Regions from separate parts of the Streptomyces yunnanensis genome, predicted to be linked through region 1. Evidence: riboswitches for the same ligand, from Rfam matches in the RefSeq annotation. Region 1 holds a riboswitch; each other region holds the start of a gene.

Region 1 (3,929 bases):
ACCATGGAGTTCCACCCGCAGCCCCGGGGCGGCACCCCCAAGCCGTGGGCCTTCCCGGCCCCCGAGCGCAGCCGGCTGGCCAACGGGCTGACCCTCCTGACCAGCCACCGCCCCGGCCAGCAGGTCGTCGCCGTGGAGGTCAACCTCGTCGCCCCTCTGGAGACCGAGCCCGAGGGTCTCGACGGCGTTGCCACGATCATGGCCCGCGCCCTGTCCGAGGGCACCGACAAGCACACCGCGGAGGAGTTCGCCGCCGAGCTAGAGCGCTGCGGCGCCACTCTGGACGCGCACGCCGACCACCCCGGTGTGCGGGTCTCCCTGGAGGTCCCCGCCTCCCGGCTGCCGCGCGCCCTCGGGCTGCTCGCCGACGCGCTGCGCGCCCCCGCCTTCCCCGACAGCGAGATCGAGCGGCTCGTCGGCAACCGCCTCGACGAGATCCCGCACGAGCTGGCCAACCCGGCCCGGCGTGCCGCGATGGCGCTGTCGAAGGAACTGTTCCCGGCCACCTCCCGGATGTCCCGGCCCCGCCAGGGCACCGAGGAGACCGTCGCGCGGATCGACGCGGCCGCCGTCCGCGCCTTCTACGACACGCATGTCCGGCCCGCCACCGGCACCGCCGTCATCGTCGGCGACTTCACCGGCGTCGACCTGGACGCGGCGCTGGCCGGCACCCTGGGCGCCTGGACGGGTTCCACCGCCGAGCCCCCGAAGCCCTCCGCGGTCGTGGCCGACGACGCCGGGCGCGTGGTGATCGTCGACCGCCCGGGCGCCGTCCAGACGCAGCTGCTCATCGGGCGGGTCGGCGCCGACCGGCACGACCAGGTGTGGCCCGCCCAGGTGCTCGGCACCTACTGCCTGGGCGGCACCCTCACGTCCCGGCTGGACCGTGTGCTGCGCGAGGAGAAGGGCTACACCTACGGGGTGCGCGCCTTCGGGCAGGTGCTGCGCTCCTCCGCCCCGTCCTCGCCGGAGGGGGCCACCGGCGCCGCCCTGCTCGCCATCAGCGGGTCGGTGGACACCGCGTCCACCGGGCCGGCCCTCCAGGACCTGTGGACGGTGCTGCGCACCCTCGCGGCGGAGGGGCTCACGGACGCCGAGCGTGACGTCGCGGTGCAGAACCTCGTCGGTGTCGCGCCGCTGAAGTACGAGACCGCCGCGGCCGTCGCGGGGACGCTGGCCGACCAGGTGGAGCAGCAGCTCCCGGACGACTACCAGGCGCAGTTGTACGCCCGGCTCGCCAAGACCGGCACCGTCGAGGCGACCGCGGCGGTCGTGAGCGCCTTCCCGGTGGACCGGCTGGTGACGATCCTGGTCGGTGACGCGGCGCAGATCGCCGAGCCCGTCAAGGCGTTGGGCATCGGCGAGGTGACGGTCGTCAGCGGCTGATCCCGTCGGTGACGGCGGTCAGCAGACGGCTCGTCACTTATCGACAAAGCGGCTCCCGTGGTGGTCAGTTGCCACGGGAGCCGCTGCGTGTGCGCGCCGGGTCCGTGACTTCCGAGGCGCACACGGCTCCGCGGGATCACGCGCGGCGGGCGGTCGGAGATGCCCGGCCGGTTGTGCCGGTTGCCCGTTTCGCGTGTGGCGTGGCGCACAAAAATCCGGTTCTGTTTGCCGATTGAAAGTTGTCCCGATTAGCGTCGGTCCGGCTGTTCGTCACAAGTCCGCCACAACAGTGGCACCGGGCAGCCATCGCCGAGTCCCCGTACGGCGCGAGCCAGGGGAGCCGGGGACCCACATGTCCCTTGGGGTGAATCGGGCGCCTCTCCGGAGGAACCCGTAGGAGACCTTCCTGCTCCGAACCCGTCAGCTAACCCGGTAGGCGAGAAGGAAGGAAAGGACCAGCCAGTACATGGCGTTCACCCGTGCCACCGGGAAGCACCGCCGCGCGACCCGCACCGCTCGTACCACCCGCAACCTCGCCGGCATAGCCACCCTCGCCGCCTCCGGTGTCGTCGCCTCCGTGGCGTCGCCCGCGCTGGCCGCCACGAGCGAGGCGGCCCACCACGACACCGGCCTCCAGCAGGCCGTCGTGATGGGTGACGAGCTCGCCGTCCGGATCGAGGCCCAGGCCGACGCGCAGCAGGCGGCCGCCGAGGCCACCGCGGCCCGGGCGAAGGCCGAGGCGGAGGCCCTGCGGCTGGCCGAGGTGGCGAAGAAGAAGGCCGACGAGGAGCGCGCGGCCAAGGTGCGCGCCGCCCGCGAGGCCGAGCGCAAGCGCCTCAACACCTTCGTCGCCCCCGTCACCGGCTCCTACGTCTCCACCGCGTACAAGGCGTCCAGCGGCCTGTGGTCCTCCGGCAGCCACACCGGCATCGACTTCCACGCCGCCTCCGGCACGTCCGTCCACGCCGTGGGCTCGGGCACCGTCGTCGAGGCCGGCTGGGGCGGCGCGTACGGCAACAACATCGTGATCAAGATGAACGACGGCACGTACACCCAATACGGTCACCTGTCGTCGATCGGGGTGACGGTCGGCCAGACGGTGACCCCCGGGCAGCAGATCGCCCTCTCCGGCAACACCGGCAACACCACCGGCCCGCACCTCCACTTCGAGGCGCGGACGGGCCCCGACTACGGCTCGGACATCGACCCCGTCGCCTACCTCCGCGCGCACGGCGTCACCGTCTGACCTCACCCGGATCTCTCCGCCGCAGCACCGTCCCCCGGAGCCCCGGCCCGCCACCCTGGTGGGCCGGGGCTCCGTCGTCCCCCGGGGCCGCCGGCGCACCGCCCGCCCGGAGGCCGTGCGCACCGGCCGAAAAGCGTCGGTGAATTCACGACATGCTGAGGGAAAACCCTCCGCGTTCGAATAGAGTCGGAGAAAGTCGCCGACGGGGCGGCACTTTTTCGGAGATTACGGCGGAGGCACGGACGATGCGAGGCCATATTTCCGCGCATGCGGTGTGCACAGCGATTCGCGACGACATCGTCTCCGGCGTACTCGCGCCGGGGAGTCGGCTGATCGAGGACATTCTCGCCGCGCGCTACGGCGTTTCCAGGGTCCCCGTGCGGGAAGCGCTGCGCACCCTCCAGTCCGAGGGATTCGTCACCACCCGCCACCACGCGGGCGCCTGCGTCGCCGAACTCGACGAACAGGAGGCCGCCGACCTTCTCGACATCCGTGCCCTCCTGGAGCCGCTGGGCGCCGCCCGCGCGGCCGCCCGCCGCAGCTCCGCCCACCTGAAGGTGTTGCGCGGCCTGGTACGGCTCGGCCGGGAGCGGGCCCGCCACGGCCACCCCGCCGACCTGCGCCAACTGGACAGCTGGTTCCACGAGACGCTCGCCCAGGCGACCGGCAGCCCCAGCCTCACGGCACTGCTCACCCAGCTGCGGCGCAAGATCGAGTGGATGTACGTCGTGGAACCGCCGACCCGAGTCACCGACTCGTGGGACGAACACGGTGCCGTGCTTGACGCGATCGCCCGGGGGGACGCGGAACGCGCCCGTGCCCTCATGGCGGCCCACATCGAGCGGTCGCTTCCCGTGTACCGGCTGCGGCGCGCCGCTCCCGTGGTGAGGGAGCCGAAACGAGCCGTCAACACGGCACGCGCCCGCACTTAACACTCGCCCCGTATACAAAGAGATGGCGTAGCGGAATTGCCGCCATGGGGAAGGAAGGCGGATGGGGCGGGAGGGGTGGAGCGGGATAGGGTGGAGAGTTCGTGCTCCGCACTCCGCAACCCCTGATTCGGGATTCCGTTTTCGGGAATCCTGCCGCGATCGAGAATTCGGCAGGCTGAAGGAAAGAACTCCGACCGGGGACGGGTATTTCTTGACGCCCTGAGCAATACATGGCGGGGCGGAGGATTCGCGAAGCCCTGTCCGGCGTGCTCACGGCCCGCCTCCCGCCTTCCCCGGCCGCTCGTTTCCGGCCCGGCCGCGTGACGCCGGCCGTCGAATCCGCCTCCCGTCGCGGCCCCGGGCGA
Region 2 (3,929 bases), 2.4 Mb from region 1:
CGGATGATCGTCGGCGATGTGCGGGGCAAGGGCCTGGAGGCGGTGGAGTCCGCGGTGGTCGTCATCGGCGCCTTCCGGGAGGCGGCCGAGCAGGAGGCCACCCTGGAGGCGGTCGCGGAGCGGCTGGAACGGGCGCTCAGACGGGAGGGCAGGCGCCGCGCCGGCCTCGATGAACAGGAGGGCTTCGCCACGGCCGTCCTGGCGGAGATCCCCGCCGAGGACCCGTCCGTGCTCCGGGTCCTCAACCACGGCCACCCGCCCCCTCTGCTGCTCACCCCGGACGGCGGCCTCCGGGAGCTGGCCCCGTCCGTCGCCGCGCTGCCGCTGGGCCTGGGCGACCTGGGGGCCCGGCCGGGCCGTTCGGACGCGACGTTCTTCCCGGCCGGGGCGCTGCTGCTGCTGTTCACCGACGGGGTGACCGAGGCCCGCGACCGGGACGGGCGGTTCTACGACCCGTGCGCCCGGTTGCGCGGCAGCCTGTTCAGCGGGCCCGACGACCTGTTGGACGTGGTGGTCGAGGACGTCGCCCGGCACACGGGCGGGGGGCCCGCGGACGACATGGCGCTGCTGGCGGTCCAGCGGCCCCTGGACGGGTAGGCCGGCGCCGCGGGCCGCCCGGCCGCCGGCCGCCGCCCGCCGCCCGCCGGCCGCCGCCCGCCGCCCGCCGCCCGCCGCCCGCCGCCCGCCGCCCGCCGCCCGCCGCCGGGCGACCGGGCGGGCGCGCTACGACAGCGCGGAAGGGAGCCAGTGCACGCTGCGGCCGTGCGGGTCGGTCAGCGCGACCGGGCGCTCGTCCAGGGCGAGGGTCAGCAGCGGCGTGTCCGCCGCCCCCGGGGAGCGGTGCTCCGGCGCCGTGATCCACGGCAGCACGCTGTGGTGCTCCTGGGAGATCCAGTGGCCCCCGCCGTCCCGTTCGGCGAGCAGCGACCGGACGAGCCGGGCGAACTCCTCGCGCCGGGCGGGCGGAAGGTGGTTCAGCGCCGCGCTGTGGAACACCACCAGCGTCGCCCCGGACGGTACTTGGGCGGCCAGCGCCGGCAGCTCGTCGAGCAGGTCGCCGCGCACGACGGTGGGGCGGGGCGCGGTCCGCGCCGCCTCCACGGCCGCCGAGAGCCGCGCCGCACGGGCCTCGTCACCGGGCCAGACGAGGGCGCGCAGCCACCGCAGGTCGTCCGCCTCCCCGAAGGGGTCGAGCGGCGCCGGGTCGATGCCGCCGCGCCAGACGACCTCGGGCAGGGCGCCGGGCAGCGCCGCCGCGCCACCCTCGCCATCGGGCGCGAACCCGCTCGCGCGGCAGGTGAACGTGACCGGGCTGTCCGCGGCACCCGGGCCGTCCATCGCGCGGCCGTCCTCCTGGACGTACTGGTAGCGGTACCGGTCCGGGTAGAGGCACAGCCCCGCCGGCGTCCCGACTTCCAGGAGGGCCAGTGGCTGCGGCATACGGGCCAGCAGCGGCAGCAGGGTGGCGCACCGGGCCGGTTCGTCGGTCCGGGCGGAGCGGCGCATGATCACCGAGCGGACCTCGTCCCAGTGCCGGATCGTCCACTCGCGCCAGCGCCCGTATGCCGCCGCGCCGCGCGGCCCCCATTCCGCGTGCGGACCGTCGAGCTGGCGCACCGCGGCGAGCAGGAGGTCCGGCTGCTGCTTGTGGCCGGCCGGCAGCGAAGCCGCGAGCAGTTCGCAGAGCTCGTCGTCGTGGCTGATCCGGGCGGACAGCTCCTCGTGGGCGTCGGACCGTCCCCGGGCCTGTTGCCGGGAGAACTCCCAGTACCGGACCGCCATTTCCTGCGGGGTGCTGACCGTGTTCCCGGCGTTTCCGGTGTTCGCGACGTTGACGACCATGGGGCGACGTTACCGTCCTCACTCTCCGTGATCGACGTGCGTCCCTCCGCATAACGAGTGGCGCACAATCGTCGCGAGATCGTTTGGCGGTGTGGCGCCAACTCGCCCAGGTTGCGGACGAATTGGTAGCGAACGTCCCTGCCGCGGGCCCCTAGGGGGAGCCTGCGGAACCCCCGCGGATTCAAGGGAACGCTTGGATTTCCCTCGTCGTCTCTATTACTGTCCGATAACGGAGCGCGGTCGTCCCAGCCGTCGCCAATGGCGGCACCGTGCGCCGACGCCGAATCCCGCACGCGCTGTTCCCGCATGCCCAGAACGTCTCCGAGTCACCCGCCCGAGCCGGCTGTTCGCACGACCCGACCCGTGTCCTCGACCCGCGTCGAGTCGCCCGGATCAACCGGTTTCGAGGGGCCCCGACGGATCCGCCTGGAATTGCCGGGAATTGAGTAGAGGGAACCGGGGAACCACCCTCTTGGGGTGAATCGGGCGCCTCTCGCCAAGCGGTGCCCGTAGGAGACCTTCCTGCTCCGAACCCGTCAGCTAACCCGGTAGGCGAGAAGGAAGGAAAGGAGTGCGCCCCCGTGGCGTCCAACAGGCCCACCCCACATGGCCCGTCCACCTACGGCCTCGGTGGCCCCGCCGACTTCAGTGGCGCGGTCGGCTTCGGTGCCCCCGTCGGTCCGGCCGGTCCCTCCGGGGCCGCCGCTCCCGTCCAGCCGGCCCAAGTCCCGCCGATCGCCGGCGGGTTGAGGGAAGGGCGGTCGCCCCAGGAGCCGTTCTCCCGCGACCTCTCCCACGGCCAGGCGCCCCCGGCTTCCCAGACGGCCCAGAGCTCGCCGCCGCACCACTGGTCGGCACAGGGCGCGCTGCCCGGTGACGCGCCGTCCCCCGGCCCCGAAGGCGGGGGCGAGGCCCGCGGCGAAGGCGACGGGACCGGCGACGAGTGGCTCCCGGCCGACGAGCCGAGCGACGACGACGGGCCGCTCCGCGCGATCCGCGGCAAGCACCGGGTGGCCAGAGCGCGCAGCGGCGGTCTCGCGCGCGGCGGCACGGCACTGGGCGTCGGCGTGATCGCGGCGGTCGGCGCGAGCGGGGTGGCCGCGGCCCAGGGCCGGCCGCCGGTGCCGATATCGATGCCCGACCCCGGCGGGGCGGCCGACGGCGACGGCACGGGCCAGGAGACCGGCACGGCGCTCGCCGCCTCCGCCGGCCCCTCCGTCGCCCCCTCCCGGACCGGCACCGCCCCCGACGAGGCCGCCCAGGACGCCCGACCCGCGGGCGCGGCCGAGGCGCTGCGCAACCGCATCCTCCAGCAGGCTGACGTCCAGCAGGCCGACGCCCCTCAGACCGACGCCCCACAGGACGCCGCGGAGCCGGAGGCCGGTACGGCCGCCGAGCACGCCGCCGCCCCGCAGGCGGACCAGGGCGCGCCCGGGCAGCAGGGGGCGGCGAAACAGGCCGGCGCCGCCGAGGAGCGCACGGAGGCCGCGCCTCCGGCGGCGCAGGGGACCGCACCCCGGGCGGCGGCGGCCGACGCCCCGGCCCCACCGGCGGCCGACCACCGCGCCCACCCGACGCGGACCTTCGTCGCGCCGGTCTCCTCGTACACCCTCGCCGCCGGCTTCGGGCAGTCCGACGACCGCTGGGCCGCGGACCACACCGGACAGGACTTCACGGCCCCAACGGGCACGCTGGTCAAGGCGGTTCACGACGGGACCATCACCCAGGCGGGCTGGGCCGGCGGGTACGGCTACCGCATCGTCCTCACCCTCGACGACGGCACGCAGCTCTGGTTCTGCCACCTGTCCTCGATGGTCAAGACGACGGGCAGGGTCCACACGGGCGACGTGATCGGCCGGGTCGGCGCCACCGGGAACGCCACCGGTCCGCATCTCCACCTGGAGGTCCGCCCGGACGCCGGCGCACCGACGGACCCGGTGTCCTGGCTGCGCGACCGCGGGACCGCCGTCTGACGGACCGGCCGGCCGCCCACGCCCCGTGGGCGGCCGACGGGACCGATCGGGCCCCGGACCCCGGCCCCCGGACGGACGCCGAACGAGGAATAACTCCCCACGTCCTGACGTTGT
Region 3 (3,929 bases), 2.9 Mb from region 1:
TTGAAGCCGTTGCGCTGGGCCAGCTCGACGGCGTCCAGGGTCTCGGTCAGCGAGCCGATCTGGTTGACCTTCACCAGCAGCGCGTTGGCGGAGCCCTCCTCGATGCCGCGGGCGAGGCGCTCGGGGTTGGTGACGAAGAGGTCGTCGCCGACCAGCTGGACCTTGGCGCCGAGCTTGTCGGTGATGACCTTCCAGCCGGCCCAGTCGTCCTCGAACAGCGGGTCCTCGATGGAGACCAGCGGGTAGGCCGCCACCAGCTCCTCGTAGTACTCCGTCATCTCGGCGGCGGAGCGCTCCTTGCCCTCGAACTGGTACTTGCCGTCCTTGTAGAACTCGGAGGCGGCGACGTCCAGCGCGAGCGCGATGTCCTGGCCGGGGGCGTAGCCGGCTTCCTTGATGGCCTCCAGGATCAGGTCCAGGGCCTCGCGGTTGGAGCCGAGGTTGGGGGCGAAGCCGCCCTCGTCGCCCAGGCCGGTGGCCAGGCCCTTGGCCTTCAGCACCTTCTTGAGGGTGTGGTAGACCTCGGCGCCCCAGCGCAGCGCCTCGGAGAAGGACTCCGCGCCGATCGGGGCGATCATGAACTCCTGGATGTCCACGTTGGAGTCGGCGTGCGAGCCGCCGTTCAGGATGTTCATCATCGGGACGGGCAGCACGTGCGCGTTCGGGCCACCGAGGTAGCGGAACAGCGGCAGGTCGCTGGCCTCGGAGGCGGCGTGCGCGACGGCGAGGGAGACGCCGAGGATGGCGTTGGCGCCGAGCGAGCCCTTGTTGTCGGTGGCGTCCAGGTCGAACATCGCCTGGTCGATCAGCCGCTGCTCGGTCGCGTCGTAGCCGACGAGCTCCGGGCCGATCTGCTCGATGACGGCCAGGACGGCCTTCTCCACGCCCTTGCCGAGGTAGCGGTTGGGGTCACCGTCCCGCAGCTCGACGGCCTCGAAGGCGCCGGTCGAGGCGCCGGACGGGACGGCGGCACGGCCGGTGCTGCCGTCGTCGAGGCCGACCTCGACCTCGACCGTGGGATTACCTCGCGAGTCGAGAATTTCGCGGGCTACGACGACGTCGATGGACGGCACGTTGTCTCCTTCAGGGGTGTCTGGAGTTCTCGGCATGAGCCTAACGGCCCCGGGGGGATCCGCTCGCCCGTGGCCCGCTCCGTGGGACGAAAAAACCCAACAAGCAGAACGAAATCCCAGTTCACAGGAGGTTTCGGGGCATTGTTCGCTATGCGGGGAACGTCGTGCCGGGCCGCTCGGGGCGCCGGGGACGGCGCGCGCCGCGTCGGTGCCGGTGGGGACGGCCGGGCGGCCGGGTCCGGCAACGGAGAAGCCCCGCCACGGCGCGCTCGGGGGTACGCGCCGCGGCGGGGCAGCTCTCTCGGGCAGCCGGATCGGCTCAGATGCTGAGCTTCTGGCCCGGGAAGATCAGGTTGGGGTTGCCGCCGACGACGGACTTGTTGGCGGCGTAGAGCGCCTTCCAGTTGGTGCCGTGCGCCTTGGCGATCTTGGCGAGGGTGTCGCCCGACTTGACGGTGTAGGTGTCACCGGAGCGGTGCGCGTCCTGCGGGGCGGCCGGCTGGGCCTTCTCGGCCTTCTTCTCGGCCTTCTCGCGGACCGGGGCGGACTTCTTGGTGGAGCCCTCGGTCTGCTTGCGGGCCTCGGTGCCCTGGCTCTTCTTGACGGTGGAGCCGGAGGGGTTGACGGCGGCGGCCGGGCCACCGGAGGTCAGACCACCGGCAGCGGCGCAGCCCCAGGCACCCGGGCCCTGCATGGCGAGCAGCTTCTCGGCGACGGCGATCTGCTGGTCCTTGGTGGCCAGGTCGGCGCGGGCCGCGTACTTGGTGCCACCGGCGGCGGCCCAGCTGGAGTTCGAGAACTGCAGGCCACCGTAGTAGCCGTTACCGGTGTTGATCGACCAGTTGCCGCTGGACTCGCACTGGGCGACCTTCTCCCAGGTGGCGACCGAGGCGGCGGAAGCAGAGGTGGCGCCCATCAGCGGAACGGCGACGGCGGCGCCGGCGACACCGGCCAGGGTGGCGACGCGGACGGCCTTGGAGCTGCGGCGGTGCTTGCCCTTGTTGATCAGCATCGTGCGTTCGTTTCCTCACCGACGCCTACGAGGTGAGCTGTCGGGTTCGGGCCGTGTGAGCTGCCCGGCCGTGTGTGCTGCACACACGACTTCACCCCAAGCCGACTGACCCGCTCTCACGGGCGGGGTCGGCACTTACCTTGGGTCCCCCGCTCCTGCCTTCGGCGCTTGCGCGTCGTCGACTCCGACCGCCGGCAGGACTCGGCGTGCGATCGAAGGGCCCGCTTTGGCGAGCGGTCCTGACCGTAAGCAGTAACCCTGTTGGTGTTCAAACCCCATCTTCTGAACCAAGTTGACCGTTTTTGATCACCACGCGGGTCATTTCCGCAGGTAGGCCCCGGTATGGCAACGGGGGACAGGTCCGGACCCATCCCCCGCAACGAGAGCCATATCTCACTTTTACGAAACGCCGCGAAAGACGGCGAACTGCCGGTAACTACCCCTGTGTCCGCCCGAGATCGAGCACCTGACCGGGGTGGATCAGATCCGCGTCGGAGCCGATGACGTCCTGGTTGCGGTGGTAGAGCGCGGGCCAGCCGCCCGGCAGGTCATGACTGACGGCGATCTCTGACAGGTTGTCACCCGGGCGCACGCGGTAGCTGCCGGCCTCCGCCGGGGGCGTACGGGGCGCCTCGCCGCCGCGGGAGGCGTGCCGGCCGCGGCCGCCGTCCCGGCCGTCGCCGGCCTCCGTACCGTCGCCGGGCGTCCCGCGGTGCTTGCCGGTGGCGGGCGGCGTAGCGGGGTCGCCGGGCCGGTCCTGGCCGCCGGGCGCGGTGGAGTCGGACGGGGCGGGCGACGCCGGGTCGGCCGGGTCCGTCGAGCCCGACGGGCCGGACGGCGCGGACGGGTCTGCCGGGTCCGCCGGAGAGGTGGACGGGCTTCCCGACGGGGAGCCCGACGGGGAGTCGGTGGGTGCCCCGGAGTCGGACGGGGCGGGCGAGGCGGACGAGGAGCCCGACGGCTCCGGGGTCGCCGAGGGCGCGTGCGGGCCGTCCGCGCCGGCGTCGGAGCCGCTGCCGGCGTCCGGGCCGCGGTCCGTGCCGGAGTCACCGCCGGACGGCTCCGGCGTCCGGGTGGCCGGGTCCGGGTGGCCCTGGTCGCCGCCCGCCGTGTCGGAGTCGCCCCCCGCGTCGTCGGAGGCGCCGCCGCCGTTGTGGCCGTGCGTCGGCCGCGGCGAGGGGCGGGTGGTGGGGCCCGGGTCGACGCGGGGCTTGCGGCCGTCCTTGGTCAGTCCGGCGTTCACCGCGCAGCTGGGGAAGGCGTCCGGGCCGCGGTCGTCGAGTATCGCCTCGGCCACGGCTATCTGCTGGGCGCGACTGGCGAGGTCGGGGCGGGAGGCGTAGGCGGTGCCGCCGTAGTCGTTCCACATCTCCTGGGTGAGCTGGAGACCGCCGTAGAAGCCGTTGCCGGTGGCGGCGCTCCACACCCCGCCGCTCTCGCACTGCGCGACCTTGTCCCAGGTCGTCGTGTCGGCGGCGTGCGCGCCGCTCGCCGCGAACAGCGGCAGGGCCAGGCCCGCGCCGGTCACTCCTGCCGTGACAAAAATGGCCGGTGCTTGTCGGGGGCGACGATGCCGGCCGTTCCCGGAACGCATGCGGTTGCCTTTCGCGCGGCGGTTGAGTTGTCGGATCGGCGGCGGAAGGGGTGCCGTGCGGCAACCCGTGGCCGACCTCGATCGTCGGAGGAAAGGTAGCCGGGGTCACGGGCAGTCACAAGTCGGTGTAGCGGAGATCACGCAATGATTACGTAGCTGACGGAGCGTCAATTATGCGACTGTTCCTGGTCAGGGCCGCTCGGGCGTGAACTCCACCGGCAGGGTGCGCAGTCCGCGCATGATGAGCCCG
Region 4 (3,929 bases), 1.3 Mb from region 1:
CGGAGTCGGCGACCAGGGCGACCTGCTCCAGGAACTCGGCGAGCGTGCCCGGGCCCGCGGCGGCACCCTCCGGCGCCTCGCCCTCGCCGCGCTCCTGCTCGAACTCCAGGGCCACGGAGGCGAGTTCCTGGAGGTTCTCGATCCGGGTCTCGTCCTGGGGGTCGGTGGACGCCTGGAGTTCGGCGAGATAGCCGGTGCGCTCCATGACCGCTTCCAGGACCGTGGCGGGGCCGGCCCCGGACTCCACGATCGTGCGCAGCTCCTCCATCAGGGCGTTGAACCGCTTGACGGCGTTGGCGGAGCGGGCGGCCATCCCGTACGCCTCGTCGACCCGGCGCAGCGCCTGCGGGAAGGTGATCTTCTCGCGCAGCGCCAGGGCCTCGATCATCGCCTCGGCGCGGTCGCCGATGCCGCGCTTGGGGACGTTGAGGATCCGGCGGAGCGGGACGGCGTCCTCGGGGTTGGCGAGCACCCGGAGGTAGGCGAGGATGTCGCGGACCTCCTTGCGCTCGTAGAAGCGCACGCCGCCGACGACCTTGTAGGGCAGCCCGACCCGGATGAAGATCTCCTCGAAGACCCGGGACTGGGCGTTGGTGCGGTAGAAGACCGCGACGTCGCCGGCCTTGGCGTCGCCGGCGTCGGTGAGCCGGTCGATCTCGTCGGCGACGAACTGGGCCTCGTCGTGCTCGGTGTCGGCGACATAGCCGGTGATCTTGGCGCCGGCGCCGGCGTCCGTCCAGAGGTTCTTCGGGCGGCGGTTCTCGTTGCGCTCGATGACGGCGTTGGCGGCGGAGAGGATCGTCTGCGAGGAGCGGTAGTTCTGCTCCAGCAGGATCGTGGTGGCGTCCGGGTAGTCCTCCTCGAACTGGAGGATGTTGCGGATCGTGGCGCCGCGGAAGGCGTAGATCGACTGGTCGGCGTCACCGACCACGCACAGCTCGGCGGCGAGCATGTCGTCTGTGCCAGGGCCGACCAGCTCGCGGACGAGGGTGTACTGGGCGTGGTTGGTGTCCTGGTACTCGTCGACCAGGACGTGGCGGAAGCGGCGGCGGTAGTGCTCGGCGACGTCCGGGAACGCCTGGAGCAGGTGGACCGTCGTCATGATGATGTCGTCGAAGTCCAGGGCGTTGGCCTCGCGCAGCCGCGCCTGGTACATCGCGTACGCCTGGGCCAGGGTCTTCTCGAAGCCGTCGGCGGCCGTGCCGGCGAAGGTCTCCTCGTCGATGAGCTCGTTCTTGAGGTTGGAGATCTTCGCGCTGAAGGACTTGGGCGGGAAGCGCTTGGGGTCCAGGTCGAGGTCGCGGCAGACCAGGGCCATCAGGCGCTTGGAGTCGGCCGCGTCGTAGATCGAGAAGGACGACGTGAAGCCCAGCCGCTTGGACTCCCGGCGCAGGATCCGCACGCAGGCGCTGTGGAACGTGGAGACCCACATGGCGTTGGCGCGCGGGCCGACCAGCTCCTCGACGCGCTCCTTCATCTCGCCCGCGGCCTTGTTGGTGAAGGTGATCGCGAGGATCTGGCCGGGGTGGACGTGGCGCTCGGCGAGCAGGTGGGCGATCCGGTGGGTGAGCACCCGGGTCTTGCCGGAGCCGGCGCCGGCCACGATCAGCAGCGGGCTGCCGCTGTGCGCGACGGCGGCCTTCTGCTGGTCGTTGAGCCCCTCCAGGAGCGCCGCCGGGTCGATGGCCGGGCGGGCGGCACCGTCGCGGTAGTAGGACTCCCTGGTCACGGGCGCGTCGAACTTGCCGCCGAAGAGGTCGGCGGGCACGTCCTCGGGGGCCGGGCCGGGCTCGTCCTCGGGCGGGGGCGGGGGCTCCTCGTCCGGGGGGCCGAGGTCCGCCAGGAAGCTGTCGTCAAAGAGGCTGCTCATCGCCCACCGAGTCTAGGCCGCCGCACTGACAACCGGTCCCGGAGTGGCGGATTGCCCCGGTACTGCGCCGGCCGGGGCGGTAACTTGTGCGCTCGTGCCCGGAAACGTGGCGACACTCACCGTGAGGTCACGAAAAGGTTTCGGGCATATCGAACATCAGCCTTCACAGGAGCCACACGAGTTGGCTACGGTCTCGCTCGGGCAGCCCGCTGTCCCCGCGGACGACAGCGTCCGCACGGGCCGCCCCCGCCGAGTCCGGTCCTGCCGTCAGGCACCCGGAGCCGGGGACCCACAAGCACCACTGGGGTGAATCGACCGGTGCGGCCGTCGCCAGGCGGACGCAGCGGTCGTAGGGCAAGCCTTCCGTCAGCACACCGCCCGAACCCGACAGCTAACCCGGTAGGCGGTCCACGGAAGGAGTCGCCGGCCTTGGCGTCCCATCGCAAGCCGCGCACCCCCATACTCGCCACGCCCGGCGGCCGTCGCACCGCGGCCGGGCTCACCACCGCGGCGCTGGCCTCGGTCACGCTGCTCTCGCAGACCGCGAACGCCGCCCCGAATGCGCCGCAGCCCTCCATCGGAGAGGTCAAGCAGAAGGTCGACGACCTGTACCGGCAGGCCGAGGTGGCCACCCAGAAGTACAACGGCGCCAAGGAGAAGGCGGACGGCCAGCAGCGCACCGTGAACCGCCTCCTCGACGAGGCTGCCCGGCTCGCGGACAAGATGAACGAGTCCCGCCGCCGGCTGGGCGCGTTCGCCTCGGCGCAGTACCAGACCGGCGGGATCAGCCCGACCGCCCAGCTGATGCTCGCCAAGGACCCGCAGCAGTTCGTCGACCGCAACCACCTGATGGAGCAGTTGACCGGACGGCAGAAGCAGGCGATCACCGACTACGAGGACCAGGCCGCGACCGCCGCCCGTCAGCGGGCGGAGGCCACCCACAGCCTGGAGGCCCTCCAGCAGTCGCAGGAGACCCTGAAGGAGACCAAGCGAAACGTTCAGTCCAAGCTGGCCGAGGCCCGGCAGCTGCTGTCCCGGCTGACCGCCCAGGAGAAGGCGCGGCTGGCCGAACTGGAGCGCCAGAAGGAGGCGGAGGCCCAGCGCAAGGCCGCCGAGGAGGCCCGCAAGGAGGCCCAGCAGCGCCAGCAGCAGCCCGGCGGCGGTGCCGGCTCAGGGACCGGCACCGGTTCGGGGGGCGGCAGCTCCGACAGCGGCTCGTACTCCACCAAGGCCGGGAAGGCGCTCGCCTTCGCCCGCTCCCAGATCGGCAAGCCGTACGTCTGGGGCGCGACCGGGCCCAGCTCCTACGACTGCTCGGGGCTGACGCAGGCCGCGTGGCGGGCCGCCGGGGTCGATCTGCCGCGCACGACCTGGGACCAGGTCAAGGTCGGCACCCGGGTCTCCAGCAGCGATCTCCAACCCGGTGACCTGGTGTTCTTCTTCAACGACATCAGCCACGTCGGGATGTACATCGGCGGCGGCGAGATGATCCACGCCCCGCACCCGGGCGCCAGCGTCCGGGTGGAGTCGATCTACGGCATGCCGATCTACGGCAGCGTCCGGCCCGCGTAGCCGGCGCACGGGCGCGCCGCGCGCCCGTCATGAACCACCCCCCACACGCCGCCGCGCGGTCATCCGCCGTCTTTGGGAAGTACGGAGCGGGATGACCGCGCGGTGAGTCGTCGCTGCGGCGATGCGGGGCCCGGGGCCGGGCAGGCGGCTCAGGTCCAGAGCACCGCGATGAAGATGTTGAGCATGGTGAGTCCGCCGACCGCGCCGAAGAGCGGCTTGGGGAGCTTCTCCTCGTCGCGCTTGACGTAGACCAGCGCCAGGATCACCACCAGGACGGCCATCTTGATGCCGATCTTGATGTTGTTGAGCGAGTGGTCCTGCATCTGGTTCAGGCCGACCAGGACGATGCCGGTGACCAGCATCGTCAGCGCGCCGTGCAGCATGGCCGGCACGAAGCGGGCGGTGCCCGCGCCCATCGCCTTCATCTGGGTCAGGAAGCCGCCCAGGAGGGAGGCGATGCCGATGATGTGCAGGGCGACGAAGACAT

What was found. A riboswitch is a leader RNA that binds a small molecule or an ion and turns the genes downstream of it on or off. The one in region 1 is predicted to bind cyclic di-AMP.
Region 2: it holds a riboswitch for cyclic di-AMP, as region 1 does, so the genes downstream of both, MOV08_RS22750 (M23 family metallopeptidase) here and MOV08_RS12260 (M23 family metallopeptidase) in region 1, are expected to answer to the same signal.
Region 3: it holds a riboswitch for cyclic di-AMP, as region 1 does, so the genes downstream of both, MOV08_RS25130 (transglycosylase family protein) here and MOV08_RS12260 (M23 family metallopeptidase) in region 1, are expected to answer to the same signal.
Region 4: it holds a riboswitch for cyclic di-AMP, as region 1 does, so the genes downstream of both, MOV08_RS17415 (C40 family peptidase) here and MOV08_RS12260 (M23 family metallopeptidase) in region 1, are expected to answer to the same signal.

The regions. Positions count from the first base shown of each region.
Region 1 covers NZ_CP095749.1:2,808,676-2,812,604, reverse strand. Annotated here, with positions in the region: gene MOV08_RS12265 (M16 family metallopeptidase) at 4-1,386, shown strand; cyclic di-AMP (ydaO/yuaA leader) riboswitch at 1,684-1,839, shown strand; gene MOV08_RS12260 (M23 family metallopeptidase) at 1,853-2,632, shown strand; gene MOV08_RS12255 (GntR family transcriptional regulator) at 2,878-3,564, shown strand.
Region 2 covers NZ_CP095749.1:5,226,338-5,230,266, forward strand. Annotated here, with positions in the region: gene MOV08_RS22740 (PP2C family protein-serine/threonine phosphatase) at 1-597, shown strand, start outside; gene MOV08_RS22745 (DUF2332 domain-containing protein) at 724-1,842, opposite strand; cyclic di-AMP (ydaO/yuaA leader) riboswitch at 2,266-2,412, shown strand; gene MOV08_RS22750 (M23 family metallopeptidase) at 2,424-3,815, shown strand.
Region 3 covers NZ_CP095749.1:5,741,730-5,745,658, reverse strand. Annotated here, with positions in the region: gene eno (phosphopyruvate hydratase) at 1-1,109, opposite strand, end outside; gene MOV08_RS25130 (transglycosylase family protein) at 1,393-2,085, opposite strand; cyclic di-AMP (ydaO/yuaA leader) riboswitch at 2,093-2,262, opposite strand; gene MOV08_RS25125 (transglycosylase family protein) at 2,522-3,613, opposite strand; gene MOV08_RS25120 (cytochrome P450 family protein) at 3,869-3,929, opposite strand, start outside.
Region 4 covers NZ_CP095749.1:4,078,382-4,082,310, forward strand. Annotated here, with positions in the region: gene pcrA (DNA helicase PcrA) at 1-1,870, opposite strand, end outside; cyclic di-AMP (ydaO/yuaA leader) riboswitch at 2,123-2,291, shown strand; gene MOV08_RS17415 (C40 family peptidase) at 2,300-3,442, shown strand; gene MOV08_RS17420 (hypothetical protein) at 3,592-3,929, opposite strand, start outside.